Regions from separate parts of the Rhizobium sp. SL42 genome, predicted to be linked through region 3. Evidence: predicted binding sites of a transcription regulator. Region 3 holds the regulator's gene; each other region holds the start of a gene.
The links. The regulator PhoB, encoded in region 3, activates phosphate uptake and scavenging genes when phosphate is short. The targets are predictions, from matches to a motif close to TGTCATNNANCTGTCAT.
Positions count from the first base shown of each region.

Region 1: a site for PhoB is predicted at 4,773-4,789, ahead of IM739_RS07460 (PhoX family protein). Genes of this name have one in related genera too.
Region 2: a site for PhoB is predicted at 3,310-3,326, ahead of IM739_RS14075 (UDP-2,3-diacylglucosamine diphosphatase). Genes of this name have one in related genera too.

Region 1 is NZ_CP063397.1:1,603,906-1,613,593, forward strand. Features, by position in the region: gene IM739_RS07445 (hybrid-cluster NAD(P)-dependent oxidoreductase) at 1-846, shown strand, start outside; gene IM739_RS07450 (BA14K family protein) at 1,158-1,595, shown strand; gene IM739_RS07455 (CorA family divalent cation transporter) at 1,702-2,697, opposite strand; gene IM739_RS07460 (PhoX family protein) at 2,807-4,717, opposite strand; gene IM739_RS07465 (neurotransmitter-gated ion-channel ligand-binding protein) at 4,854-5,951, opposite strand; gene IM739_RS07470 (cache domain-containing protein) at 5,948-7,072, opposite strand; gene IM739_RS07475 (acyl-CoA dehydrogenase) at 7,385-9,163, shown strand; gene IM739_RS07480 (crotonase/enoyl-CoA hydratase family protein) at 9,319-9,688, shown strand, end outside.
Region 2 is NZ_CP063397.1:2,966,123-2,975,810, reverse strand. Features, by position in the region: gene IM739_RS24065 (helix-turn-helix transcriptional regulator) at 15-773, opposite strand; gene IM739_RS14080 (NADP-dependent malic enzyme) at 903-3,215, opposite strand; gene IM739_RS14075 (UDP-2,3-diacylglucosamine diphosphatase) at 3,373-4,227, shown strand; gene IM739_RS14070 (ABC transporter permease) at 4,406-5,557, shown strand; gene IM739_RS14065 (ABC transporter ATP-binding protein) at 5,566-6,384, shown strand; gene IM739_RS14060 (MlaD family protein) at 6,392-7,765, shown strand; gene IM739_RS14055 (ABC-type transport auxiliary lipoprotein family protein) at 7,795-8,421, shown strand; gene IM739_RS14050 (hypothetical protein) at 8,519-9,688, opposite strand, start outside.
Region 3 is NZ_CP063397.1:1,139,412-1,149,099, reverse strand. Features, by position in the region: gene IM739_RS05360 (Hsp33 family molecular chaperone) at 1-309, opposite strand, end outside; gene argF (ornithine carbamoyltransferase) at 435-1,352, opposite strand; gene IM739_RS05350 (aspartate aminotransferase family protein) at 1,377-2,573, opposite strand; gene IM739_RS05345 (GcrA family cell cycle regulator) at 3,011-3,544, shown strand; gene phoB (phosphate regulon transcriptional regulator PhoB) at 3,638-4,321, opposite strand; gene phoU (phosphate signaling complex protein PhoU) at 4,349-5,062, opposite strand; gene pstB (phosphate ABC transporter ATP-binding protein PstB) at 5,110-5,925, opposite strand; gene pstA (phosphate ABC transporter permease PstA) at 5,939-7,258, opposite strand; gene pstC (phosphate ABC transporter permease subunit PstC) at 7,255-8,742, opposite strand; gene IM739_RS05315 (PstS family phosphate ABC transporter substrate-binding protein) at 8,924-9,688, opposite strand, start outside.

The DNA.
Region 1 (9,688 bases), 460 kb from region 3:
CGGCCCTACACGATCGCGATCACGGTCAAGGCGCAGAAGGACTCGATCGGGACGCGCTGGATGTTCGACAACCTGAAGCCCGGCATGGCACTGAAGGCGATCGGCCCGCTCGGCGATTTCTCCTATGCCCGTCATCCGGGCCGGAAATACCTGTTCATCTCGGCCGGCTCCGGCATCACTCCGATGATGTCGATGAGCCGCGACATGGGCGACCGCTCGCCCGACAGCGACATCGCCTTCCTGCATTGTGCCCGCTCGCCCGACGACATCATCTTTCGTTGGGAACTGGAAGCCAAGGCGCGCGACATGCCGCATTTCACGCTCGGCTTCATCATCGAACAGCTCGGCCGAGGCCAGCTTTGGTCAGGCTTGAAGGGCCGTATCGACAAGGCGAAGATCGCGCTTCTGGCCCCGGATTTTCTCGAACGCACGGTCTTCTGTTGCGGGCCTGAGCCGTTCATGGCGACGGTGCGCGAGGCCCTGTCCGGTGCCGGCTTCGACATGAGCCAGTATCACGAGGAGACTTTCCAGCCGGCCAAGCCGCAGCCGCCGATCGTCGTTGCCGATCATTCGGATGGCGAGCAGCCGACCAAGGTCACGTTTGCCATGTCCGGCAAGAACGGACTCTGCGCGCCAGGCCATACGGTACTTCAGGCAGCCCGCTCCTCCGGCGTGCGCATCGGTGCGGCATGCGAATCCGGCCTCTGCGGCACCTGCAAGGTGCTCAAGATTTCCGGCGAGGTCGAGATGGAACACAATGGCGGCATCCTCGACGAGGAAATCGACGAGGGCTACATCCTCGCCTGCTGTTCGCGGCCGAAGGGCGATATCGAAATCGAAGCGTGATCTCTGCCAGACGATGGCGATCATCAGGGCGCGCCGCTTGTCGGGTGCGCCCTTTTTCGTGGCGTGATTTTCCCCACTTTATCGTTCTTTCGCAAGGCGATGGAACAAACGGAACAGCCATCCGTTGACAGGCAATCGCGGTCGTTGACCGCGGCCAACCGGACCGCGCAAACACAAGAAGTTTTAGAATAAAACCAATGTTAATGCTGGGTTCAGGATGAAGCCGATACTTTTCATTTCAGGATCAGCAGTCTCAAGGGCATGGGCCGGGACACCAAGCTGGTCGCGAAAAACCGCAGGGAGAAAGTCGCATGAAGACTGCATTCAATCGTCTGGCCGGTCTCGTACTGGCTGCCGCTGTTGGCTTCACCGGCATCGTGCCGGCACAGGCCATGAGCCTGCCGCGCGCGCCTGTCGAAGCAAGCTCCGACGTCGCCCAGGTCCAGTATCGTCGTCGTGAGTATCGCCGCCACTATAACGGCCATCACTATCACAACGGCCATCGTGGCTATTCGCACCGCAGGCCCGGTTATCGCTATTACAACGGCGCCTGGTTCCCGCTGGCCGCCTTCGCAGCCGGTGCGATGATCGGCGGCGCCGTCGCTGCGCAGCCGCGGGTAAGTGCCGGTGGCATCAATCCGAGCCACTACCAGTGGTGCGCCAACCGCTACCGCTCGTACGACAGCCGCAGCAACACGTTCCAGCCCTACAATGGTCCGCGTCAGCAGTGCCTGTCGCCCTACTATTGAGCCAATACCTCTCTGATCGGCGTGCCCGAACAGCTCGCCCCGTCAGCGCTTCAATGCCCGGCCTCGTGCCGGGCATTGTCGTTTCGGCCCGGGCGTTCAGCCTGCGCTACAGGATGCCCGCACGCCGCAGGAGATACCAGGCGGCGGCAATCGAGATGACGATGAAGCCGATCGCGAAGATTGTGCCATCGGCCTCCGCCGCAAACGGCAGGTTGGATGTGTTCATGCCGAAAAAGCCGGTGACCAGGGACGGCGGGAGCAGGAAGGCCGTCATCAGAGACAGGATATAAAGGTGCCGGTTTGTCTCCGAGGTCAGCTTGGAGTCGATTTCCTCATGCAGCAACCGGGCGCGTTCCTGCAGTGCATGCACGTCGTGATCCACGGCTTCCAGCCTTGCCGTCAGCCGTTGCGCCACCTCGTCGAAGCCGAAGGGCATGTCCTCGTCGTCGCTGGCCGCGGCGCGGCGCATCAGCGACAGCATGGTGCGCAAGTGACGGTAGAGCCGAACAACCACCCGTCGGACAGGAGCAAGCCGGCGCCGCTCGTCGCGCAACTCGCTGTCATAGACGAAGTCCTCGATCGCGTTCAGTTCCTCGGTCAGTTCGATCACCACCGAAATAATGCCGCGCTGGAACTCGGCGACAAGTGTCTCGAACAGATGCATGGGACTGCGATATTTCGCGGAGTTCTTTTCCACCGCGGCCCGGACCCGGTCGATCGAGCGGATCGGCTGCAGTCTGGTGGTGATGATGAACCGATCGGACAGCGCAAAGTGCAGCCAGGCGAGGTCGCGTGTCTCCTTGTCGAACTCCCGCTGGAAGTCGACGAGGGTGCCGAACACCATCTGGTCGTCCACCGTCAAGGCGGCATGCGTGTCATGCGTGGTCAACACGGAGCGCGCCTGCTCCGTCAGCCATTCGAAGCCGTCGAGAAGAGCCCCGACGCGCGCATCCGCAATGTTGAGATGCAGCCACAGAAATCCCGGACCGTCAGCCAGCAGTGCCGGCGTGACGTCGGCTGGAAGCCGTGTTGCCGCACCGGATGCAGGATCGATCCGATAACCCCAGACAAGGCCGGGCAAAGCGTGAATGGCATTGAGCATGGGCGTGTCCTTCGGGGTACGCGGCGGTTGGCGGGACCTGTGCGAAGCGGAAAACGCAAAAAGCGCGCCGGTTGAACCGGCGCGCCTCGGGATCGTCTAGTGCGAGGGCTTAGCCAATTCTGGCATTGTCTTCGCGCTTGACGGCGACGATTGTCGAACGTGGCAACTTGCCTTCGCCATCAGGGAAGGGGGCGTTCGGGTGCTGGATGCCGACGAACATCGTCCGCTTATCGCCTGTCCAGGTCATGCCGGTCACTTCGCCGCCCTTCGGGCCGGTGAGGAAGCGCTCGATGCGGCCGGTGGCCGGATCGCCGGCGAGCATCTGGTTGTTGCCCTGGCCGATAAAGTCGCCTTCGTTCGAATCTTCACCGTCCGTCTGGATCCACAAGAGGCCTGTGCTGTCGAACATCATGCCGTCCGGCGAGTTGAACATGTTACCGGAATTGATGTTGGACGAACCGGCATAGGCGCCGTCCTTGTGCACGTCCGGATTGCCGGCCATGACGAACAGGTCCCACTTGAACTTGCCATCGGCATGGTCGTCGTTTTCCGGATACCAGCGCACGATCTGACCGAACTCGTTGCCTTCGCGCGGGTTGGCGGCATTGATTTCCATCACGTCGCCGCCGGCATTGGTGCGCATCTTGCCGTCCTTGAGAACGGCGCGGTGCGAATTGTTGGTCAGTGCGCAATAGGCTTCGATCGCAACCGGGTTGACCGCGACCCATTCCGGGCGGTCCATGGTGGTCGCGCCGACCTTCGAGGCGGCCTGGCGGGTGAAGACGCAGATCTCGTCCATCTTCATGCCTGTGGTTTCTTCCGTCAGCGCCAGCCATTCGCCGGTGCCTTCGTCGGAGAACTTGGCGACGTAGAGCGTGCCTTCGTCGAGCAGCTTGGATGTGTCGCTACCCGGGACGTAGATGCCGGTGGAAACGAACTTGTAGAGGAATTCGCCACGCTCGTCGTCGCCCATATAGACGACCACGCGGCCATCGCGGGCCACCACGACGGCTGCGTTTTCATGCTTGATCCGGCCAAGCGCGGTGCGCTTGATCGGCGTCGAGGACGCATTCGACGGATCGATCTCGACGACAAAGCCGGCGCGGCGCGGTTCGTTCGGGTTCTTCGACACGTCGAAGCGCTCGTCGAACTGCTCGTAGCCGTAGCGGGTCTCGGCGGCAATGCCGTAGCGCTTGAAGTCGTCCGGCATCTTGAAGTTTGCGTCTGTGGAGCCGAAATAGCCGTTGAAGTTTTCTTCGCAGGTGAGGTAGGTGCCCCACGGTGTCTTGCCGGCGCCGCAGTTGTTGAAGGTCCCGAGACAGTCGACACCGGCAGGATCCGCAGCCGTCTTGACGAGGTCGGAGCCGGCGGCAGGACCGGACAGCTTCATCGGCGTGTTGTGGTGGATGCGGCGGTTGAACGGGCTGTCGAGCACGATTTCCCAGCCATCAGCGCCTTCGGCCACTTCCATGACGGTCACGCCCTGCATGTTCTGCAGGATCTTCACGTCGTCGAGGCTCTTGGGCATGCCCTTTTCATTGTTGGGCAGGTTGGTCTCGTTGTTCACATATTCATGGTTGACGGCAATCACCTGATGGGTGCCGATCAGGAAGCTCTCCATGCCGTCGGTGTTTTCACCGAACACCTTGTCGGAGGCTTCGAGCGAAACGCCGTTGACCGGGTCGATATCGGCAACGTTGGAAAACAGTGGCTGGCCCCACTTGGCAAGCGGCCTCCAGCTATAACCTTCCGGCACGTGGATGGTCGTGTCGGTGGCAATGGCGATCGGCTTGAACGGGAAGCGCGAGGCGGCTTCCTGGGCCTGTGCGGAAGTCGAGTTCATCAGGTTGCCGACGGAGCCCATGGCGACAGCGGCCGAGCCCATGGCCAGGACGCCGAGAAAGCCGCGGCGGGAAATGGCGCGTTCGACGACTTCGTCGAAATCGGTAGTGGCGGGTGGCGGGTTCTGCAACTCGTCCCATTCGTCCCAGGACAGATGGTTCGTATTTGTGTCGCTCATGGTTGACCTCCGAGGTTTGATTGGAATGGTTCCAGCCTTGGGTTAGTCAGTCGCGATGACAGTCATGTGACGAACGGGTGACGGCAATGCATATCAGGCGTGGCTCAGCAACCGGCCGTCAGCGCCCGCAGTGACGCTAGGCCATGGCCCGCAACGCCGCCGAGAAGCAGATCAGGGCAAACACCGCCGGCACACTGAACCGGATGGTGGCGCGGATCGCCGGCTCCAGGTGGCTGTATCGCGCTTTGCCGGGATAGTTGGCATAGATCAGCACGATGTCGAGTAGAAGCACGAGGATCAGGTAGAAATAGCCGAGCGAGACCATGAAGGCGATCGGCGAGTTCATCGAGATCGAGCCGGGAAAGCTCGATTCGTAGGTGAAGCTCAGCGCCGCCAGCGCCAGCAGCGCCGAATAGGTGATTGGCGCCTTGTCACCGATCAGGCTGACCTTGGCCCAGAGGATGAAGATCGAGACAGACATGACCGCAAGGAAGGGCACGAAGATCGGCAGGACGAAATATTGCCAGTCGCGCTCGACGGTCGCTGTCGCAAGAACCCGCACGAAAGGCCGCGCATTCCAGCCGTGGAAACGCTCCATCACCACGTCGAGCGCATGCGCCGTCCAGTTGGTCGCGGAAATGTCCTTTTCGATCGCCGAAAGTTCCCGGTCGATGTCGTTCATCACATAGATCATCTGCTCGGCCGGATAGCGCGGCGAGACCATGGAGAGCGTCAGGCGCTGCTGGTCGAAGGGAAAGGTCGTCATGTCGATGCCGACCCGGAAATCGGCATCGAGCCGGCGGATCCGCGTCACCGTTCCGTCGGCGCGCAGGGTCAGTGCCGTCGACTGGGTGCGTGGTTCGCTGATCTGGTTCTCGATCTCCGTGCCCGGTGTCCACATCGCCGCGAGCCTGTCCGTGGCTTCCTGGCCGACATAGTCGAAGCGGTTGAACCCGGTGATCTTCGGATCGAAGGCCTCGCCGGGATTGGTCCAGCGCTCGGTGACCTCGATCATCATCGAGGCTTCCCCGAGCGTCTCGTTGATGCGCGACACGTTGAGGACCCGGATCGACAGATGCACCGGAAGCGGCAGGTAGACGCCGGAGGGTAGCGGCCTGGCGCTTTCTTCGGCCAGAAGCGGGAAGGCGGCGATCAGCGACAGCCAGAGCGCCAGAGCCATGCGCCAAAAGGCAAGCGCTGGGTGAGGGAACGGCAGGGCCGGTCGCGATCTCACATCTCGTCTCCCTCGATGCGCCGTTTGCCATGCTCTGCCGCCAGCGCGTCGATCGCCTGGCGCAGGTCTGCGAATTCCTTGAGCCCGCTGCTGTCCGGCGCGTGGCCACCCTCAGAGCCGGCCGCCACGGCGGTCGCATGGGCTGCAAGCGCGCCGAGCGGCCGCAGCACAAGCCCCCGGACGGCGATCATCACCACGCCATAGCCGGCGAGCAGGCCGATCAGGCCGACGGCAACCGCTGCGATCACGGCGCGGTTGAAGCCGCTGTCGATCTCCGAAATGTCGCGGGCGATGAAGATCGTGCCGATCATCCGGCCCGAATAGTCGAGCAGCGGCTGGGCAAAGGTGCCGAAGCGCTTGCCGTCGATGCGCGCTTCCGCCTGGACCGGCGAGCGCTGGAGGCCGATGGCGCCCTGCCGGTGCAATTGCTCGAACAGCGCGGAATTGGTGGCCGATTCCTGCACTAGTCCGGCGCTGTCCTTGGCGATTGTCTGGTCCTTGGGCGTAAATCCGGACATGGCCGGGCTGAGAAAAAGGGCGAAGTCGGCGCCGGAGGCGGATTTCGCCAGATCCATCAGTTTCTTGAGGTCGACGCCAACCTCGAAGGTTCCGATCAGCGTCTCACCCTCTGCAACCGGCGCCACTGCGCGCAGGCTGAGGCCGGCCAGTCCCACCTCCAGCCCTTTCTGCAATTGCCGGCTGCGATTGGCGGCCAGGATCATCGGCCGGATGCTGGAGAGATCCTGCCCGAAATTCTTCGGATCCTGCACGCGCAGGAAGCTCTTGATGTCGGCGGAATGGAAATGCAGCATGTTGACGCCGGCTTCGCTGGCCAGCGCCTGATAGCTCGGCTTGAGATAGCGAGTCAGGCTGTCGCGATCGCCGGCCTTGAACATGCCGACGACCAGTGGATCGCGGGCAATCTGCATCGCATGGGTGGCCGAGAGGCTTGCCGCCTGCTCCATCGACGAGGTGAGAAGCAGAGCCGTCACCTGCATTTCGCGGCTCTTGCTGGCGGCAAGCTGTGCCTGGTTTCCGCCGATCACGACCGCGCCGCCGATGGCAAAGACAAGGCCGATGCAGAGCGCCGTGACGAGCGCGAGGGTTTTGTCCACAGTCATGGGAATCCGGAAGGTTGGCAGCGGCGGGAACATTTTCCGTAGGACAAGTCGCAGTGACGGCAAACAGCCAAGTTTGGGCCAATATCGGGCAAGCTTTGGGTGGATTGAGCCCGCTTCAGCGCCTTGTCTGCCTCCCAGGCGACCGGTGATGGTGGCCAAGACGAGAGGCATGCGATGACCGCCGGCCAGCGCCGCGCCATGCAAATAGTTTGACGTTTACGTAAAAATCAATTAGCCAGAGTGGGAAGCTTCGCACATCCTGGGTGGGGGATGATGGCGGGCAGTTGCACGGAAGATGTGGAGGAGAATGCCATGTACAAGGCGCCCGTGGAGGAGATTGCGTTCACCTTGAAGCATGTGGCCGGTTTGGCCAAGTCCATCGATGAAGGAAAGCTCGGCGACCTGAGCGACGACCTTGTCGATGCCATTCTGTCGGAAGCCGGACGCTTTGCCTCTGATGAAGTGGCGCCGCTCGCCGAAATCGGCGACAGGCAGGGCGCCCGTCTGGTCGATGGCAAGGTTGTCGTGCCCGATGGCTGGGCCGACCTCTATCGCCACTGGGCCGAGGGCGGCTGGAATTCGCTGACTGCATCGGAAGACTTCGGCGGGCAGGCATTGCCGCATATGCTCAATGTCGCAGCACTCGAAATGTGGAACTCGGGCTCGATGGCCTTCGCGCTCGGCCCGACGCTGACAATGGGTGCGGTCGACGCGGTCACGGTCCATGGCGCAGACAGCCTCAAGCAGACCTATCTTCCGAAGATGGTCTCCGGCGAATGGACCGGCACGATGAACTTGACCGAGCCGCATGCCGGCTCCGACCTCGGCGTGATGAAGTCGCGCGCCGAGCGCCGCGACGACGGCACTTACCGCATCTTCGGCCAGAAGATCTTCATCACCTGGGGCGAACACGAGATCACGGAGAACATCATCCATCTTGTTCTCGCCCGCCTGCCCGATGCGCCGGCCGGCACGCGCGGCATCTCGCTCTTCCTCGTGCCGAAGTTCCTCGTCAATGCCGACGGCTCGCTCGGGGCCCGCAACGACCTCCACTGCCATTCGCTGGAACACAAGCTCGGCATCCACGGTTCGCCGACCTGCACCATGATCTATGGCGACGGCAAATATGGCGATGAACCGGGTGCGATCGGCTATCTGATCGGCGAGGAAAACAAGGGCCTCAACTGCATGTTCACGATGATGAACAATGCCCGCCTTGCGGTCGGCATGCAGGGCGTTGCGATCTGCGAGGCCGCCACCCAGAAGGCCGTGCAATATGCGAAGGACCGCACCCAGGGCAAAGCCCCGGGCTGGACTGGTCAGGGAATGAGCCCGATCATCGAGCACCCGGACGTCGCCCGCATGCTGGTGACGATGAAGGCGCTGACGCAAGGCGCCCGCGCCATCTGCTATACTTGCGCCCACGCCACCGACATGAGCCATCATGAGGAGGGTGACGCAGCCCGCCACTGGGCCGAACGTGCGGCCTTGCTGACCCCGATCGCCAAGAGCTTTGCCACCGATGCCGGCGTCGAAGTGGCCTCGCTCGGCATTCAGACCCATGGCGGCATGGGCTTTATCGAGGAAACCGGTGCCGCCCGCTTCTGGCGCGACAGCCGCATTGCCCCGATCTACGAGGGCACCAACGGCATCCAGGCCGCCGACCTCGTCACCCGCAAGCTGCCGCTCTCGGGTGGCGCCCAGGTGCGCGGCTTCATCTCCGAGTTGAAGGACATCGTCGGGGCTGTCCGCGCCTCCAATCTCGGTGGCTTCGGAGAGACTGCAGGCCGCCTGGCCGCGAGCCTCGCTGATCTCGATGAGACGACGGGATGGCTGCTGGCCCAGTTGGCCGCAGGCAATGCCACCGCCGCTCTCTCTGGCGCCACGCCCTACCAGCGTCTCTTCGGCCTGGTGCTGACGGGCGTCTATCTCGCCAAGGGCGCTCTGGCCGACGAGGAGCACGGCCGCGACAACCGCCTCGCGCTCTGCCGCTTCGCCGCCGAAAACATCATTGCTGAAACGGCAGCCCTGAAGGACCGCGTCATCAATGGTGCCGCGAGCCTCGAGGCGGCGCGGGTCTTGTTCGCATGAAGTATCCACCTCCCCCTTGAGGGGGGAGGTCGCCGCGCAAGCGGCGGGTGGGGGTGACCTCGCCAAGACCAGTAATGTCGTTGTTCACCCCGCCCCGGAGCTTCGCTCCGACCCTCCCCCTCAAGGGGAGGGTGGGGACACCCTAGGAAACCGAGATGACCGACCACATCCAGATCACCCGCCCAGACACCCATCCCGGCGTGCTCGTCCTGCGCTTCAACCGCCCGGACAAGAAGAACGCCATCACCCAGGCCATGTACCAGAAGCTCACCGCCGGTCTCCTCGAAGGCGAGGCGGACGAGAGCATCCGCGCTATCGTCTTCCTCGGCTCGGAAGGCTGTTTCTCGGCCGGCAACGACATGGCCGATTTCCTCGGCTTCGCCATGGCCGGCGCCGTGGGTGAACCCGCTGCCTTCGGCCTTTTGAAGGCGTTGACCGAAGTCACCAAGCCGCTGGTCTCCGGCGTCGATGGCCTCGCCATCGGCATCGGCACCACGCTGCACATGCATTGCGACCTGACGATTG
Region 2 (9,688 bases), 1.8 Mb from region 3:
ATTGCGGCGGACGCCTAGGTGGGCTCAGGTGCATTGTGCGGGTTCGCGATGAGTTTGCGCCAGAGCGCTTCCGCGACTGCTTGCGGGTTAGTCACGACATTGAGTTTCCGTCGCGCATTGGACATGAAAAACCGCACTGTGCGTTCCGTGATACCCAGGATGACGGCGATTTCCCAATAACTCTTTCCGGCCGCAACCCAGGATAATGTCTCGATTTCTCGCCGCGTGAGCCGGTCTTTTTCATGCCGAATGCGCGTTTCGGCTGATGTGCTCGCCAGGTTTCGTGCATGAAATCTGACGGCAAGCGCCGCAATGTCGCGGTCATGCGCGCGGCGCAGGTTTCGCCAATCCTCAATCGTCATGTCGGACTGGACGAGGAGGAAGGCCGTTCGGCCTCCTCGCGACAGCAAAGGATAAAATGCACCGACGGGAGCGAGTTCGAGCAGGTTGGCGAGTTTCGAAAGGTTCTGGCCAGCTCTCGTTAGAGGACCGACGTCCCGCCAGTCGAATGGCTCTATCGCAATTGTTACGCGGGTGAACAGGGCAGGTAGAAGCTCCCACTGGAGCTTTCGGGTCAACCGGGACAATCGCGGCAATATCGTGTGATGCAGGCTGCGAGCTGCAAGGCGATCGCCGTAAAGGGTTCCATCGAAATACAGCAGATGGCTCAGGTTGTAAGCATGCCGCATGCGATCGAAAAATTGCTGCGGCTCGAGACGTTCGGCTTGCTCGAGCCAGTCTGTCAGTTCGAAATAGGCCTCCGAAGACACCATGTAGAAACCCTAGAATCCAAGGGCTTTAAGATGGTTTCTCATACTTGGAATTGTCCAGCGGCAATCTGCTTTGCCGCTGGCTCCGAACAAGGAGATTTCGGTGCGTTGCGTCCTGTGGTCTGGCGGGTGTCAGGCGGGCTGGGAAGCCTCCACGACGGCAAGAGCGGCCATGTTGACGACGCCACGCGAGGTAACCGATGTCGATAGAACATGGGCCGGCATCGCCGCACCAAGCAGGATCGGGCCTACATGCAGCGCGTCCATCATGGTGCGCATGATACCAAGCGAGATGTTGGCCGCATCAAGGTTCGGGAAGACAAGGAGATTGGCTTCACCCGTCAAGGTGCTGTTCGGCATGGCGCGTTTGCGCAAAGCCTCGGACAAGGCCGATCCGCCCTGCATTTCGCCATCAACCTCAAGTTCCGACGCTTCCTGCCGCAGAATTTGGAGGGCGCTGCGCATCTTCGTGGCACTCGCCGACGGGCGTGATCCGAAATTGGAATGCGACAGAAGGGCTGCTTTCGGGGCAATGCCGAAGCGCCGGATTTCCTCGGCGGCCAGCATCGTCATTTCGGCGATTTCCTCTGCCGACGGGTCGTCGGTGACGAACGTGTCGGTGAAGAATATTGCGCCGCGCTGGGAAATAAGCAGGCTGAGGCCGGAGAAGTCGCGAACGCCCTGTCGTTTGCCGATGATCTGGCGGACGTCGCGGACATGGCGATCGAACCGGCCTTCAACACCGCAGATCAGTGCATCGGCGTCGCCGCGCTTGACGGCAAGCGCGCCAATGACGGTGGTATTGGTGCGAACGATGGTGCGGGCAGCTTCCGGATTGATGCCGGCGCGCCCGACGATGGCGAAGTAGTCATCGACATAGTCGCGGTAGCGCGGATCATCTTCCGGATTGACGAGCTGGAAATCCACGCCTGGACGGATGCGCAGGCCGTAGCGCTTCAAGCGGGTTTCGATGATTTGCGGGCGACCGATCAGGATCGGTTCACCGATCCCATCTTCGAGCAGGACCTGGGCGGCGCGCAGGACGCGCTCGTCTTCACCTTCTGCAAAGATCACGCGCTTCTTGGTTGCGGTCTTGGCGGCTGCAAAGATCGGCTTCATGACGAAGCCGGAGCGGAAGACGAAACGGTTCAACTGGTCGAGATAGGTGTCGTAGTCGGTGATCGGACGGCGGGCGACACCGCTTTCCGCTGCAGCACGGGCGACAGCCGGCGCGATACGCAGGATCAGGCGCGGATCGAACGGCGAGGGGATCAGGTAGTCGGAACCGAATGTCGGCGTCTCGCCCGTATAGGCTTTCGCGGCAACTTCCGAGACTTCTTCGCGGGCGAGGGCTGCAATGGCGCGCACGGCGGCCATCTTCATCTCTTCGTTGATCGTGGTCGCGCCGCAGTCCAGTGCGCCCCTGAAGATGTACGGGAAGCAGAGTACGTTGTTGACCTGATTCGGAAAGTCCGAGCGGCCGGTGCAGATCATCGCATCGGGGCGAGCCGTGCGCGCCTCTTCCGGCATGATTTCTGGTTTGGGGTTGGCAAGTGCCATGATCAGCGGATTGGCTGCCATTTGGACCAGCAGTTCCGGCTTCAGGACGCCAGCGGCCGATAGACCGAGGAAGACGTCAGCGCCATGAATGCTGTCGGCGAGGACGCGATTGTCGCTGTCCTGGGCGTAGACTTCCTTCCAGGGGTCCATGAGCTCGTTGCGGCCCTTGTAGACAAGGCCCTCAATGTCGTGCACCCAGATGTTCTCGCGCTTGGCGCCGAGGATGACGAGCAGGTTGAGACAGGCAAGCGCGGCAGCACCGGCGCCCGACGCGACGATCTTGACGTCTTCGATCATCTTGCCGGCAAGTTCCAGGCCGTTCAGGATCGCGGCCGCGACGATGATCGCTGTGCCGTGCTGATCGTCATGGAAGACCGGGATGTTCATCTTGGCGCGCAACTGGTCCTCGACCTCGAAGCATTCCGGTGCCTTGATGTCTTCCAGGTTGATGCCGCCGAAGGTCGGTTCAAGCGCGGAGATCGTCGAGACCATCTCGCCGACGGTCGGCGCCTCGATCTCGATGTCGAAGACATCGATGCCGGCGAATTTCTTGAACAGGACCGCCTTGCCTTCCATGACGGGCTTGGAGGCGAGCGGGCCGATATTGCCGAGGCCGAGAACAGCCGTTCCGTTCGAGATTACCGCCACGAGGTTAGAGCGCGCGGTATAGTCGTCCGCGGCGGCTGGATCTTCCTTGATGGCGAGACAGGGCGCGGCGACGCCGGGGGAATAGGCCAGGGCCAGGTCACGCTGGTTGCCGAGCGGCTTGGTCGCCTGGATTTCCAGTTTCCCCGGTCGCGGATAGCGATGATAGAAAAGCGCCTGTTCATCGAGGTCCGCGGAGGTGTTGGAGGCTTGCGGCTTGTTCTTGTCCTGGGAATTCATCGGCTCACCGGCAGTTTCTTGAAGGGGACGTGTGGGTTCCTCAATACACGAATTGCCCGCGAGTGGTAGTCGCTAAGTGCGCCGATCTGTACGGTGTCATCTTCCTGAAACACGAGTCTGATTAAGCGCTTGACAAAGAGTGCAAGAGGACTGTGACGTGGACGAAGCCAGCGAAACCCGGCAATTCAGGACACTTTTCATTTCGGATGTTCATCTTGGCTCGAAAGCGGCCAAGACCGATTTCCTCCTCGACTTTCTGCGCCTGCACGAGGCGGAGACGATCATTCTGGTCGGCGACATCGTCGATGGCTGGCGATTGAAACGCAGCTGGTACTGGCCCCAGGAATGCAATGACGTCGTGCAGAAGTTGCTGCGCAAGGCGCGCAAGGGGACCCGGATCGTCTACATTCCAGGCAATCACGACGAATTCCTGCGCGGATTTCCGGGAACTCATTTCGGCGGCATCGAGGTCGCGGAACGGATGATCCACGAGACGGCCGATGGCAAAAAATATCTCGTCCTGCATGGCGACGAATTTGACGTTGTTGTCCGCAATGCCCGGCTGCTCGCCTATCTCGGTGACTGGGCTTATGACACGGCGATCGCGATCAACGTGTTTCTGGCGGCCGTGCGCCGTCGTTTGGGCATGCCTTACTGGTCATTTTCCGCCTGGGCAAAGCTGCAGGTCAAGCACGCCGTTAATTTCATCGGCGAATTCCAGAAAATCGTTGCCGAAGAGGCGCGCCGCAACGAGGTCGACGGCGTGATCTGCGGTCATATCCATCACGCGGTCATGGAAGACATCGACGGCATCCACTATGTCAACACCGGTGACTGGGTGGAAAGCTGTACGGCAATCGTCGAGCACCATGACGGTCGATTCGAGCTGATATCCTGGGCGCACAAGATCGGTGAAGCCGCTGCTATCAAGCGGATCGCCTCGCCGATGGTCCCGGTTTCGTTGCCGGTGCTGGCCGACATGGCTGAAGGCGAGGGCGTGCGCGCAGCCTGATACTTGCCGGCGACGGTGCCGGAAGGCGACAGCACTCCAGATTCCATTGATGAAGTTGCGATTAATTCCCGGTTAAGGATTACATCGTCTACCACGATCGTTATAGTACACGTCAGTTCGTGTGATTTGCGTGGGCGGGATTCGCTTCGACCCCGCAAGTGTGGAAGTAGTCGCCCCCTTGAAGTCGGTCCAGCCTGAAATTGCTCGTATCACGATCGACGACCTGGCGGAGGGCCGCGGGCGGCTCATTCGTCTGACGGGCAATTGGAAGAACACCAGCCTGAGCGCCATGGTCAAGAGTGCCGGCAGCCTTGTGGACGACACGTCCGGGATTGCCGAGACAATCGACCTTGATGGCGTTGCCAGCATGGACACGGCCGGCGCATGGCTTGTCCGGCGTTTCGTCGCGCAGCGACAGGCGGATGGCCGGAGCATTTCAATCAAGGGCGGTACGCCGGAAATGCGCGAGCTGATCAATGCGCTGCCGGAACGCGTGCAGCCGCCCGACAAGACGCGTAGTCACAGCAGCCTGTTTGAAATCATCTTCGCGCCGGTCGGCAAACTCACGATCAGCCTGTGGGACGACCTCGTCGCGATGATGTTCGTGCTCGGCTCCGCCGTGCGGGGGGCGCAGACGAAATTCGGACGCGGTAGTGGCGTATCGCCGGCATCTGTTGTCAACCAGCTCGACCACATGGGCGTACGCGCCGTGCCGATCATTATGCTGATGTCCTTCCTGATTGGTGCCATCATCGCGCAACAGGGGGCCTTCCAGCTTCGCTACTTCGGCGCGGAAGTGTTTGTCGTCGACCTTGTCGGGATCTTGCAACTGCGTGAAATCGGCGTTCTGTTGACTGCCATCATGATCGCCGGCCGTTCCGGCAGCGCCATCACAGCCGAAATCGGCTCGATGAAGATGCGCGAGGAGATCGATGCGTTAAAGGTCATCGGTCTCAATCCGATCGGTGTCCTGGTCTTCCCGCGGCTTGTCGCGCTGACAATCGCGCTGCCGCTTCTGACGATCGTTGCGAATTTCTCAGCACTTTATGGTGCAGCCGTCGTCGCCTGGGCCTATTCCGGTATCACATTCGATGTTTTCATCACGCGCCTGCATGACGCGGTAGACTACTCCACGCTTGCGTCCGGCATGATCAAGGCGCCGTTCATGGCGCTGATCATCGGCATCGTCGCCGCGGTCGAAGGCATGAAGGTCGGCGGTAGTGCGGAATCGCTCGGTCGCCACGTGACGGCTGCCGTGGTCAAATCCATCTTTGTCGTCATTCTCGTAGACGGGCTGTTCGCCATCTTCTACGCGGCCATCGATTTTTGAGGGCGCGGATGGAAGGGAAGAAAAACGCGACGATGAAAGACCGGGAAACGATCCTTTCCGTCAAGGGACTGACCGTCGCCTTCGGCGACAATGTCGTGCTCGACAAGCTCGATCTCGATATCTACCGGGGCGAGATCCTGGGGTTCGTCGGGGCGTCGGGTGCCGGCAAGTCCGTTCTGATGCGGACAGTCCTCAGACTGCTGCCGCGCCGCTCGGGCAAGATCGAGATCCTTGGCGCCGATTACGACGAGGTCGACGAGCGTGAGCGGACAATGCTCGATACGCGACTGGGCGTGCTTTTTCAGCATGGCGCCCTATTTTCTGCCTTGACCGTCAAGGAGAATATCCAGTTGCCAATGCGTGAGTACCTTGATCTGCCTCAGTGGCTGATGGACGAGCTTGCCTATCTGAAGATCGAACTTGTCGGTCTGCATCCGGATGCGGCAGACAAATATCCCTCGGAACTGTCGGGCGGCATGATCAAGCGCGCCGCACTTGCACGGGCTCTCGCCCTTGATCCTGATCTCGTGTTTCTCGACGAGCCGACGTCCGGTCTCGACCCGATTGGCGCTGCCGAATTCGACGATCTGATCGCCCGGTTGCGCGATACGCTTGGATTGACGGTCTACATGGTCACTCACGATCTCGACAGCCTGTTCTCGGTCTGCGACCGTATCGCGGTGCTGGGACAGAAGAAGGTACTGGTCGAGGGCACGCTAGACGACATGCTCGCCTATGACGATCCGTGGGTGAAATCCTATTTCAAGGGCAAGCGGGCCCGCTCCATTCCTCGGCCGGAATCGTCCGGCGTGCATCCGGTAGAGTGACTGATACATGGAAACCAAAGCCAACTATGCCCTCGTCGGCTTTTTCACCCTGATGGTCATCGGAGCCGCCTTCGGCTTCGTCTACTGGATGGCGGAATATGGCCGTGGCGGGCCGGTGGCGCCGCTCGCCATTCGCATTCCGGGCTCTGCCAACGGCCTGAGCATCGGTTCGCCGGTTCGCTTCAACGGCATCGCCGTCGGATCGGTCCGCAACCTCTACATCGACAATGATGACCCGCAGTTTTCGGTAGCGTTTACGGAAGTTCGCGCCGATGCGCCGGTGACCTCCTCCACGAAGGCGGTTCTGGAAATCCAGGGCTTGACCGGGGCCGCCTATATCGAGCTTTCCGGCGGCACCGCCGACGACAAGGAAAATATCCTTGCCAAGGCGATGGCGACGGGAGAGCCGGCGGTGCTGATGGCTGATCAGTCGAGCGTGACAAACCTGCTTTCCACCGCCGACAAGATCCTGCAGCGGGCCAATGATGCCATTGGCGAATTGCAGGGCTTCATCAGCGATGCGCGCACGCCTTTGACCAATACGGTGAAAAATGCCGAAGTATTTTCCAAATCGCTGGCCGACAATGCCAAGGGCATCGATCAGTTCCTGAAAAGCGTGAGCGCGTTGTCCGAATCCGTATCCGGCCTGTCGGGTCGACTGGATTCGACCCTCGCTGCCGCCGAAGACCTGTTCAAGGCGCTCAATTCGGAAAAAATCGACAAGATCCTGACCAATACCGAGCGGGCGACGGCAAGTATCGCCGCCGCATCTGATCGGGTCGGTCCGGCCATCGACAGCTTCAAGCAGACAGCAGAAACCTTTCAGCGTTTCGGCAGCAATGCGGACCTGACCTTGCAGAAGGTGTCCAAGCTGGTCGACGCTGTCGACAGCCAGAAGGTCGGCAAGGTCGTGGATGATGTCTCTGTGGCATCTGCCGATGCGCGCGCCGCAATTGCCGGGTTCAAGGACCTTTCCGTCAGCATTACCGGTCGCAAGGACGACATCAACAAGGCGATCGACGACTTTACCCAACTCGCCAATCGTCTGAACAATGCGTCGCAGCAGGTGGATGGAATCCTGAAGAAGGTCGACAGCTTCCTTGGGTCGGACGATACCAATTCGCTCAGCGCCGAGGCGCGCAAGACGCTGGAACAGATCCGGCTGACGGCCGAGAACCTCAATGCCCGGATCGGGCCGATTGCCGAGAACCTGCAACGCTTCTCCAGCACCGGCTTGCGTGACATCCAGACCTTGGTCAACGACACGCGCCAGACCGTGCGTGGCCTGAACGATGCGATTACCAATTTCGACAACGACCCGCAGCGGTTGATCTTCGGCGGCGACACGGTCAAGCAATTTGACGGGCGAACACGCCGATGAAGGACCAGAACCGGAAGGGAAATGACAGCATGACTATGTCCGGCTTGGGAGAAGAGGTGCGTCGCGGGCGTGCGCGGGTGCTCGGCGCCGTGGTCATGCCGATGTTGCTTGCCGGCCTGTCAGGCTGCGCTTCCAAGGCGCCGAATGATACGTTTGATCTGTCCGCAAGTGGTGTCGTCTCGACGAATGCTTCCGCCAAGAACAGGCAGCTACTCATCGCTGATCCGACGGCGCTCAGGGCGGTCGACAGCGAGCAGATCCTGGTGCGCGTTTCAAACTCCGAGATCCGCTATCTGTCCAAGTCGCAATGGAGCGACAAACTCACACGCATGGTCCAGTCGAAGCTGGTGGAGGCGTTCGAGGACTCCGGACGTCTGGGTGGTGTCGGGAAGCCGGGGCAGGGCCTTGCCATCGACTATCAGCTGATCACCGATGTCCGTGCGTTTGAAGTGGCAACCGTCGGCGGTGACCACGGTGTCGTAGAGATTTCGGCCAAGCTGCTCAATGATCGCAACGGAACGGTTGTTGCCCAGAAGGTATTCCGGGCGGAAGCGCGCGCGGCTGGCACGAGCAACGAGGCCTATGTCACGGCAATGGACAAGGCGTTCGGCTCGGTCACGGCAGAGATCGTCAACTGGGCGCTGATCGCCATCTGACTTTTTATGGTTTGAGTCAGAAAAGCCCCGGATCCTATTCAGATCCGGGGCTTTTTTGTTTTCAGTCTGGCGCGATACCCGCCGCCTTTCAGGCTGCTTAGCTGAAGCGGCCGGCGGCGTGCGCGAGCATGGTATAAACCTTGCCGGTGTCGGAGGTGAGGTAGGACTGGGTCACGCTCTTGTCGCGATCCGTGCGGGCAACATCGGCCAGCAGCTTTTCGAAATCAGCGATGTAGCGATCGACGGCGACGCGGAATTCCGGTTCCCGGTCATATTTCCGCTTGATCTCGTCAAAGGTCTGCTGGCCTTTCAGCGTATACAGGCGACGGGTGAACACATCGCGTTCTCCGCGCTGGTAGCGGCGCCAGAGTTCGACCGATGCATCATGATCGATGGCCCGGGCGATATCGACCGAAAGCGAATTCAGCGATTCGACCATGTGACGCGGATTGCGGCTGTCGGCCTGCCGTTGAGCGGCCGGAGCTTCCGGTGCCGGACGGGCAGGGGCGGCACGAGCCGGCGTGGGCGCAGCAGCTGCAGTCTCGTCGCGCGAGGCGCCGCGCAAAAGGTCACTGATCCAGCCGCCGCCTTCGACACGGCTCGCCGGCTGTGCCGGCTGGCCGTAGCTTTCGCCAAGCTCCAGGCTGCCGCGCAGGCCGAGATTTTCGGCGGGGCGGGCAACCGGCTGGGCTTGTGGCGCAGGGATCGGTGCTGCGGCCGGGGCGCGACGGACCGGCTCCGGCTGGGCTTCAGCCAATCGGCGGGCGACCGGTTCAGAGATTTCCAGCGTCTGGCTGGTGCGGCCAACAAGCTGTGAAATGTCCTGCAGGGCCTTGATCTGTTCGGCCACGGCGCGGCGCATCGCGGCGGCACTTTCCTTGGCCTCTTCCGGCAGATCGAACGCGCCGCGCTTCAATTCGTTGCGGGTCAGATCCAACTCCTTGCGGATGTCGGTGGCCGAGCGACGGATTTCATCCGTGGCGCCGGCAAAGCGGGCGACGGCCTCGGTCACTGCCTGCTGCATGGCTTCGCGAAGGGCGACGGCGGCACCTTCCGACTTACGGCCGGCTTCGCCGAGCAGGTGGTCAATGTCATTGAGGGATACAGCGAGGCCGCCGCGCAGACGGTTCGCAAGCTCGCCCGAACGCTTCTCGGCTTCGGTCAGCGTCTTGTCGATGGAGACCTGTGCCTCCTGTTCGGCGGAGAGCAGGGCATTACGCATGTTGGTTGCGGTGACCTGTGCCTTCTTTTCCGTTTCCCCAAGCAC
Region 3 (9,688 bases):
ATAGGCGCGGACGTTTTCCGGCGTGGAGAAATCAGCGACCAAGAGATCGACCGGGCCATCGCCCTTGGTCTGGACCGTGAACTTGCCATCGAATTTCAACGAAGTGCCGATCAGCACCGTCAATACGATCGCTTCCGCCAGCAGGCGGGCGACGGGTTGCGGATAGGCGTGGCGATCGAGGATGGTGTTGACCAGCGGGCCAACCTGAACGGCGCGACCGCGAACATCGAGGCCTTCGACCTGGAAAGGCACGACACGATCATCACCGGCGAAACCGAATTCGCCGAGTTCGGCTTGTTTGTTCGACATGAATGGTCTCCTGGCGCCCGGCGGCGCGAAAAAGCAGGGCCGAAACGGCCCCATGAGAAAGCGCTCAGATGGTATCGCCGCCGTCAAAGGTCAAGCGGGGCGGCAAGGCCCCGGTTCAATGGCCTTCAGATGGCGCCGAGGCACCACGCGAGAATGGACTTTTGCGCATGCAGGCGGTTTTCAGCCTCGTCGAAGACGACAGACTGCGGGCCATCGATGACCTCGTCCGTCACCTCCTCGCCGCGATGGGCGGGCAGGCAATGCAGGAAGAGGGCTTCGCTACTGGCCTTTTTCATCAGCGCCGCATTGACCTGGAACGGCTGGAAGACATTGTGGCCGCGCGCCTTGTGTTCCTGGTTCATCGAGATCCAGGTGTCCGTGATGACCGCGTCGACACCTTCGACGGCGCGATCGGCATCATGGCACAGCATGATTTCGCCGCCGTTGTTGCGGGCCCAGTTGAGGATCTTGTCGTCCGGCTCGGAACCGAGCGGCACGGCCATGTTCATCTTGTAGCCGAAACGGGCAGCACCTTCGACGAGCGAATGCAGCACGTTGTTGCCGTCACCGGTCCAGGCAAGCGTCTTGCCGGCGATCGGTCCACGATGTTCCTCGATGGTCAGGATGTCGGCCATGATCTGGCAGGGATGCGTGAGATCGGTCAGGGCGTTGATCACCGGCACGGTGGCATGTTCGGCCATTTCCAGCAGGCGGGAATGATCGGTGGTGCGGATCATGATCGCATCGACATAGCGCGACAGGACCTTGGCTGTGTCACCAATGGTTTCGGCGCGGCCGAGCTGCATTTCGGTGCCGGACAGGAACAGCGTCTCGCCGCCGAGCTGGCGCATGCCGACATCGAAGGAGACGCGTGTTCGGGTGGACGGCTTCTCGAAGATCATCGCCAGCATCTTGCCGGCCAGCGGCCTGTCAGCCGTGCCGGCCTTGGTCGCCTGCTTGCGGCTGCGCGCATCGTCCATCATGGAGCGAAGGTCCATGGAGGACACGGCGGAGAGATCGAGGAAGTGCTTCGGAGATGCCATAAATGTCTACCTGTCCTGCGCGTTTCAAGCGATTGCTGCGGCCTTCTGACGAACCTGCTCCGCGGCAAGCTCGATGCGACGCAGGCCATCGCGCGCTTCCTCTGCCGTCGTCACCAGCGGCGGAAGCAAACGAATGACGTTGTCGCCGGCCGGCACGCCAAGAAGATGCTGGTCGCGCATGGCCATCAGCAATTCGGTGTTCGGGCCCTTGGCCTTGATGCCCAGCATCAGGCCTTCGCCACGGATTTCCGCAATAACATCGGGGAAACGATCCTGCAGCGAGGCCAGCCCCTGGCGGAAGACAAGCGCCACATCGCGCACCTGATCGAGAAAACCATCGGCCAGCACGACATCGAGCACCGCATTGCCGACGGCCATGGCGAGCGGATTGCCGCCATAGGTCGAGCCGTGGGTGCCGGCCTTCATGCCAATGGATGCCTCTTCGGTGGCAAGGCAAGCGCCGAGCGGGAAGCCGCCGCCAATGCCCTTGGCCACCGCCATGATGTCCGGCGTGATGCCCGACCATTCATGGGCGAAGAACTTGCCGGTGCGGCCGACGCCCGACTGTACTTCGTCGAGGATCAACAGCAGACCATGCTCGTCGCAGATGGCGCGAAGTTCACGCAGCATCTCGACGGGAATGGCGCGGATGCCGCCCTCGCCCTGAACCGGTTCGACAAGAATGGCCGCCGTCGCATCGGAGATGGTCGCCTTGACGGCGTCCATGTCACCAAACGGCACCTGATCGAAGCCCGGCGCCTTGGGGCCGAAGCCCTCGAGATACTTTTCCTGGCCACCGGCCGCGATCGTCGCGATGGTGCGGCCGTGAAAGGCGCCTTCCATAGTGATGATGTGGAATTTCTCCGGATGGCCCTTGGTGAAATGATAGCGGCGCGCGGTCTTGATCGCGCATTCCAGCGCTTCGGCACCGGAATTGGTGAAGAAGACCCGATCGGCAAACGTTGCCTCTGTCAGGCGCTTTGCAAGCGCTTCCTGGCCCGGCACGTCATACAGATTGGAGACATGCCAGAGCTTGTCAGCCTGCGCCTTCAGCGCCTCGACCAGATGCGGATGGGCGTGCCCCAGCGAATTGACGGCGACGCCGGCGGCGAAATCGAGATAGCGGTCGCCGCCCTCGGTGACGAGCCAGACGCCCTCGCCTCGCTCGAAACGCAGAGGCGCTCGATTGTAGGTCTGATAAAGCGGCGTCGCTTCGGCCATGGCGTTGGTCATCCTTGATTGGCGGCGTCCAGCGGCAGCGGAGACGCCTGTGGGCAGGTCAAAAATTAAAAATGCCGCCTTGCGGCGGCGGACGCACTATCCCCATTTAACCCTGCAATGTCAACGAAACTTACAGGAAAATGAGGGCCTGCAGGCGATTGCGACAAGCACCGGACGTCATGCCGCAGACACGGTTTGGGAGTGTTGCAGACTTGACTCACTCGGGAAGCAAGTTGGGGAAAACCACGAAATCGATTCGAGATGATTCCCGCGACTCTTGTCACAGAGTCACCCGACCAGTAGGTTAACATTCAATAAATTGAGCAATGCGGCGGAAATAGTCACCGACAGTAACGAGGCGGTTTTTGTTTCGAATTCGTTCGAAGCAACGGTGAGGGATTCTGCCATCATACACGCGAGCGGCGGAGAAATACGGCATGAATTGGACTGATGAACGCGTCGAGAGACTAAAGCGCCTCTGGGCCGAAGGCTTGAGCGCGAGCCAGATCGCAGCGCAATTGGGCGGCGTCAGCCGCAACGCCGTCATCGGCAAGGTACACCGGCTGAACCTGCCGGGCCGCGCCAAGGCAGGCGGCAGCACATCGGCAGCCCGCCCGGCCAAGCGCCCTGCACCGGCTACACAGCGTCCGACCACATTCCAGGGCCGCGCCACTACAACCACCCGTACCGTTACCCGCGCGGCCGGCGGCAACATGCTGAAAGAAGAGATCGAAGTCGATATCTTCGAGGAAGTCGAAGTTTCGCGTCCGTCGAATGTCGTGGTGCCGATTTCCCGTCGCCTGGCATTGACCGAACTGACCGAGCGCACCTGCAAGTGGCCGATCGGCGACCCGATGAAGGATGACTTCCACTTCTGCGGTTGCGAAATCAACGATGCGTCGCCGTATTGCGGCTATCATGCCAAGATGGCCTACCAGCCGGTAAGCGAACGTCGCAGGGCAGCCCGCTGAGGGCTGACGGCGAGCGCCGAAGCCAAAGACCAGACATAAAAAAACGGGCTTTCGAGCCCGTTTTTTATTGCCCGGATGCCGGTGGCGCAATGCTCAGACTTCCATTGAATAACCCGCGCCGCGGACGGTGCGGATGACATCCTGCATGTTGGAGAAGTTCAGAGCCTTGCGCAGGCGCCCGACATGCACGTCGACCGTGCGTTCGTCGACATAGATGTCATGACCCCAGACGCCGTCGAGCAGTTGCGAGCGGGAAAAGACGCGGCTGGGCGAGGCCATCAGGAATTCCAGCAACCGGAATTCCGTCGGGCCGAGGCGCACTTCGCGGCTCTTGCGATGAACCCGGTGGGTCTCGCGGTCCAGCTCGATATCGCCGCAGCGCAGGACACTGGACAGAACCTCGGGTTTGGCACGGCGCAGCATGGCCTTGACGCGTGCCATCAGTTCCGGAGTCGAGAACGGCTTGACGACATAGTCGTCGGCGCCGGTCGCCAGGCCACGGACGCGTTCGCTTTCCTCACCCCGGGCCGTCAACATGATGATCGGCAGACGCTCGGTTTCCGGGCGCACCCGCAGGCGACGGCAAAGCTCGATGCCGGAAACGCCCGGCAGCATCCAGTCCAGGATCAACAGATCCGGCACGCGCTCCTGCAGACGAAGCTCGGCTTCATCCCCACGCAGGATCGTCTCGACCTCGTAACCTTCGGCCTCGAGATTGTAGCGGAGGAGGACGCTGAGCGCCTCCTCGTCCTCTACGACAGCTATTTTCGGCAACATGAAAGGCAAAACCCCGTTAGTGACGGCTTACTCGTTGATCGCGCCGACAGAGGACGTGAGGTCTTCCTTCGGACGCTCACCCTCGGGCTGGGCACCGGTCGTCATGTAGTAGATGGTTTCGGCGATATTGGTCGCGTGGTCGCCGATACGCTCGATGTTCTTGGCGCAGAAAAGCAGATGCGTGCAGCTGGTGATGTTGCGCGGATCTTCCATCATGTAGGTCAGCAGCTCGCGGAACAGCGAGGTGTACATGGAGTCGATCTCTTCATCGCGATCGCGAATGGATTTCGCCTTTTCCGCCGAACGGGTGGTGTAGACGTCGAGCACTTCCTTGAGCTGGGCAAGGGCAAGATCCGACAGATGCTCGATGCCACGGGCGAGCTTGCGCGGGATGCCCGAGCTCTGGACCGCCATGACGCGCTTGCAATTGCTCTTGCCGAGGTCGCCGACGCGTTCCAGATCGCTGGCGATGCGCAGCGCACCGATGATTTCGCGAAGATCGGCTGCCATCGGCTGGCGACGCGCGATCATGACGATCGCCTTGTCGCCGATTTCACGCTCGGTCGCATCCATGACGACGTCGTCGGAGATGACCTTCTGGGCCAGAGCGCCGTCGGTGTTGACCAGAGCGCGGACGCTTTCAGCGACCATCTGTTCTGCCATGCCGCCCATTTCCGAGATGCGGCGCATCAGGTATTTCAGTTCCTCGTCAAAGGCCGAGTAGATGTGGGAAGAAGCCATAAACGCATTCCTTGAATTGGATTGAGACGAAGCGCGCTGGGTGCGCCTCAGCCGAAGCGACCCATGATGTAGTCCTGGGTGCGCTGGTCATCCGGATTGGTGAACATCTTGTCCGTATCGTTTTCCTCGACCAGAAGGCCGAGATGGAACATGGCCGTGCGCTGGGAAACGCGGGCGGCCTGCTGCATCGAGTGGGTAACGATGACGATGGTGAAATTGGTGCGCAGTTCGTGGATCAGCTCCTCGATCTTTGCGGTCGCGATCGGATCGAGCGCCGAACAGGGTTCGTCCATCAGGATCACTTCCGGGCTGACCGCGATCGCGCGAGCAATGCAAAGGCGCTGCTGCTGACCGCCGGACAGACCCGTGCCGGATTCAAGCAAGCGATCCTTCACCTCATTCCACAAACCGGCCTTCTGAAGGCTCTGTTCGACGATGACATCGAGATCGGCCTTGTTCTTGGCGAGGCCGTGAATCCGCGGACCATAGGAGACGTTTTCATAGATCGACTTCGGGAACGGGTTCGGCTTCTGGAACACCATGCCGACGCGCGCACGCAGTTCGACAACGTCGATCGACGGATCGTAGATATCCGTGCTGTCGAGTGTAATCTTGCCCGTGACGCGGCAACCGTCGATCGTATCGTTCATGCGGTTGAGCGTGCGAAGGAAGGTTGACTTGCCGCAACCCGAAGGGCCGATCAGCGCGGTCACCGTGTTTTCGCGGACATTCAGGTTCACGTCGAAAAGCGCGCGCTTCTCGCCGTAGTAAACCGACACGTCCTTGCCCATCATCTTGTAGTTCGATTCAGTCATCTTCTGTTCCAGCGCTTTCTCGACAGCTGCTTCCGACATCATGTTCATGTCCCTACTCCCTCTACCAGCGCCGCTCGAAACGACGCCGCAACAGAATTGCACCCACATTCATGACGAGAAGGAACATCAACAGGATCATGATAGCTCCCGATGTCCGCTCGACAAAAGCCCGTTCGGCTTCATTGGCCCACATGTAGATCTGCACCGGAAGTGCCGTTGCCGGATCCATCGGCGTGGTCGGATAATCGGCAACGAAGGCGACCATGCCGATCAGCAGCAGCGGGGCGGTCTCGCCCAGTGCATGCGCCAGACCGATGATCGTGCCGGTCAGGATGCCAGGCATGGCAAGCGGCAGGACGTGGTGGAACACGGTCTGCATCTTCGACGCACCCAGGCCGAGCGCAGCCGCACGGATCGATGGTGGCACGGCCTTGAGCGCGGCACGGGTCGCGATGATGATCGTTGGCAGGGTCATCAGGGTGAGCACCAGGCCGCCGACAATCGAGGCCGAGCGCGGGAAGCCGCCGAAATTGATGAACACGGCAAGACCCAGCAGACCGTAGACGATCGACGGAACCGCCGCGAGGTTGTTGATGTTCACCTCGATAAGGTCCGTGAAGCGGTTCTTCGGAGCAAACTCCTCGAGATAGATCGAGGCGGCGACACCGATCGGCAGCGACAGAACCAGCACGATAAGCATCATGTAGGCCGAGCCGATCAGGGCGACACCGACGCCGGCAGCTTCCGGACGGCTCGACGCGCCGTTGATGAAGATACCTGTGTTGAAATGCTTCGACAGGGCGCCGCTTTCGGCCAGCGTGTTGATCCAGGTCAGTTGCTGGTCGGAGATCTTGCGGTTGCTCTCTGCAACCGACAGATCGATCTGGCCCTTGAAGGCGCTGTCGACATTGCCGTGTGCCAAGAGGGTGACATTCACCGTATTGCCGATCACCGAAGGATTGGCCTGGACGATATCGCGTAGCTGGACGCGGATGCTGTCTGACAGCAGTTCGCTGACCTGACGGGCCGCGGCACGGTTCTTGACATCAACGCCGAGGACCTTTGCCACCGCATCGCGTGCGAGGACCGGATAGTTGGCCATCACGAGGATATTCGGGTTTTCAGCGCGCTTTCCAGTCGGATCGATGACCTTTTCGCTGAACTCGATCGGAACCGTGATCATGGTCTGCTGGAACGCCGTGTAGCCCTTGGAGACAACGGAATTCAGCAGAACAAAGAGGAAAAGCAAGCCGAAGGAGATCGCGGCAATGCCATAGGCACGGAAGCGACGTTCAGCGGCGTAGCGGCGCTTGACCCCGATGTCGCGGCGCGTGGCGGCACCGGCTGGGGCCGTCGTCGTGGCAGAAACGACCTGGCTCATTCGTACTGCTCCCGGTATTTGCGCACTATGTAAAGCGCATAGATGTTGAGGCAAAGCGTGATGGCAAACAGCGTGATGCCGAGTGCGAATGCAACGAGTGTCTGCGGCGAGGTAAACTCAAGGTCGCCGGTCAACTGGTTGACGATCTTAACGGTCACGGTGGTCATCGGCTCAAAAGGGTTGAGCTGCATGCGGGCGGCAACACCGGCGGCCAGCACCACGATCATGGTTTCGCCGATGGCGCGCGAGGCGGTCATCAGCAGCGCGCCGACAATGCCCGGAAGTGCTGCCGGCAGGATGACGCGCTTGACGGTTTCGGAGCGCGTGGCTCCAAGGCCGAGCGAGCCGTCACGCAGCGAGCGCGGCACCGCTGTAATAATGTCGTCGGACAGCGACGAAACATAGGGGATCAACATGATGCCCATGACGAAACCCGCGGTGAGCACGGACTGCGCCTGGATGAAGTTGACGAAATTGCCCGTCGCGATGCCGTTGATCTGAGCCGAGATATCGCGCAGGAACGGACCAACCGAGGTCAAGGCAAAGAAGCCGTAGACGATGGTCGGGATGCCGGCCAGGACCTCGAGCAGTGGCTTTGCTATCGAGCGGAGCCGCGGCGAGGCATATTCGGCCATGTAGATGGCCGAGAACAGGCCGATCGGCACGGCAAAGAGCATGGCGACGAAGCCGATATACAGCGTGCCGAGCAGCAGCGGGATCAGGCCGAACTGACCGGACGAATCCGAAGTGCCGGCAGAGGCAAAGCGCGGATCCCAAACCGTGCCGAAGAAGAACTCCCAGGCCGGGACCATGCGGAAGAAGTGGGTCGCCTCCGTCAGCATCGACAGCACGATACCGACCGTGGTCAGAATGGCGATCGATGATGCCATGATGAGCGACACAAGGATGATGCTTTCGACCCGGTTGCGCGCGCGAAAGCGCGGCGCAACGGCGCGAAGGCCGAAAAAGGCGCCGGCTGCCGAAATCACAAGAGCCGCGATCGTCAGGATCAGCCGGTTTGTCGCCGACAGATCGAGAACCTCGGCAGCGGCCTTGACCATGTAGGGCTGCGGATCATCGGCAAGCGGGACACCGCGATCGGCGAGCAGTGCGCGAGCATCCGCTGCCGGCATGGCGACGAGGCGGCTGCGCTCTTCGGTATCAAGTCCGCCCATGCCGCGGGCAATCGCGGTGACCATGCCGTAGTTGAGGTTGATGGTTGCCTCCGGCAACGCCTTCACATCTTCGGGGAAGGACGCGCGCACGCGATTTTCAACGACGGCCGGAGTTGCAAGCGACCAGACTGCCATCAAAAGGATGGCTGGCAAGATGGCGCAGATTGCCGCGAAAGCACCGTGATACCCGTAGCGGGAATGCAAATTGGATGGCTTGCCCCCTGCCAGCGCATTGGCTCGAGCAGACGCCAGAACATAGGCGACGACACCAATGGCTAGAACAAGCAGCAGAAGAATGGATGTACTCATCGGAACTTCCCCCGACATGACCGGCATGAACAGCCAGCCAAGTAAAATGAACTGCGCTGCACAAAGTCACAGCTGGCGGTATTTGTCGCACGGTGGCGGAAAATGCCAGCGAGGGTTACAGAGGCTTCAGCCTCTCCAACAGAATATTGGCGCGGCATTGCTGCCGCGCCAAAGGTGTTGATTACATGCCACCGGCAAACTTGGTGCGGGTCTCTTCGCGCTCAGCGTCCGGAGCCGGAACGAGGCCGTAGGCAGCCAGCGGGCTGTCCGGGCCAACCATCTGGTCGGAAACGAAGAATTCTACGTATTCCTTGAGGCCCGGGATAACGCCCATGTGAGCCTTCTTGACGTAGAAGAACAGCGGACGGGAAACCGGATACTCGCCGCTGGCGACGGTTTCAACCGACGGAGCGATACCATTGACGGTCGCAACCTTCAGCTTGTCAGCATTGTTTTCGTAGAAGGAGAGGCCGAATACGCCGATGCCGTCCTTGTTGGCCGAGATACGAGCGAGGGTCTCGGTGTAGTCGCCGTCGATGTCGACAGCCAGGCCGTCCTTGCGAACTGCGATGCACTTCTTCGGAGCGGTCTTTTCGTCAACCAGGGTCTTGATGATGTCCTGGGCGCCGGTGTCCTTGCAGCCGTGTGCCATGACCTTTTCTTCAAAGACTTCGCGGGTGCCGTGCTTTTCGCCCGGGATGTAGGCAGCGATAGCGACGTCCGGCAGGTCTTTGTTGACTTCTGACCACTTCTTGTAAGGGTTGGCAACGAGCTTGCCGTCAACCACGATTTCTGCGGCGAGAGCCTGGTAGAGGTCGGCCGGAACGAGCTTCAGGTCGGCATTGCCGGCGTCGGTTGCGAAAACGATACCGTCGTAACCGAACTGAACTTCCTGGATTTCGGTGACGCCGGCAGTCTTGCAGGCCTCGACTTCCGAATCCTTGAT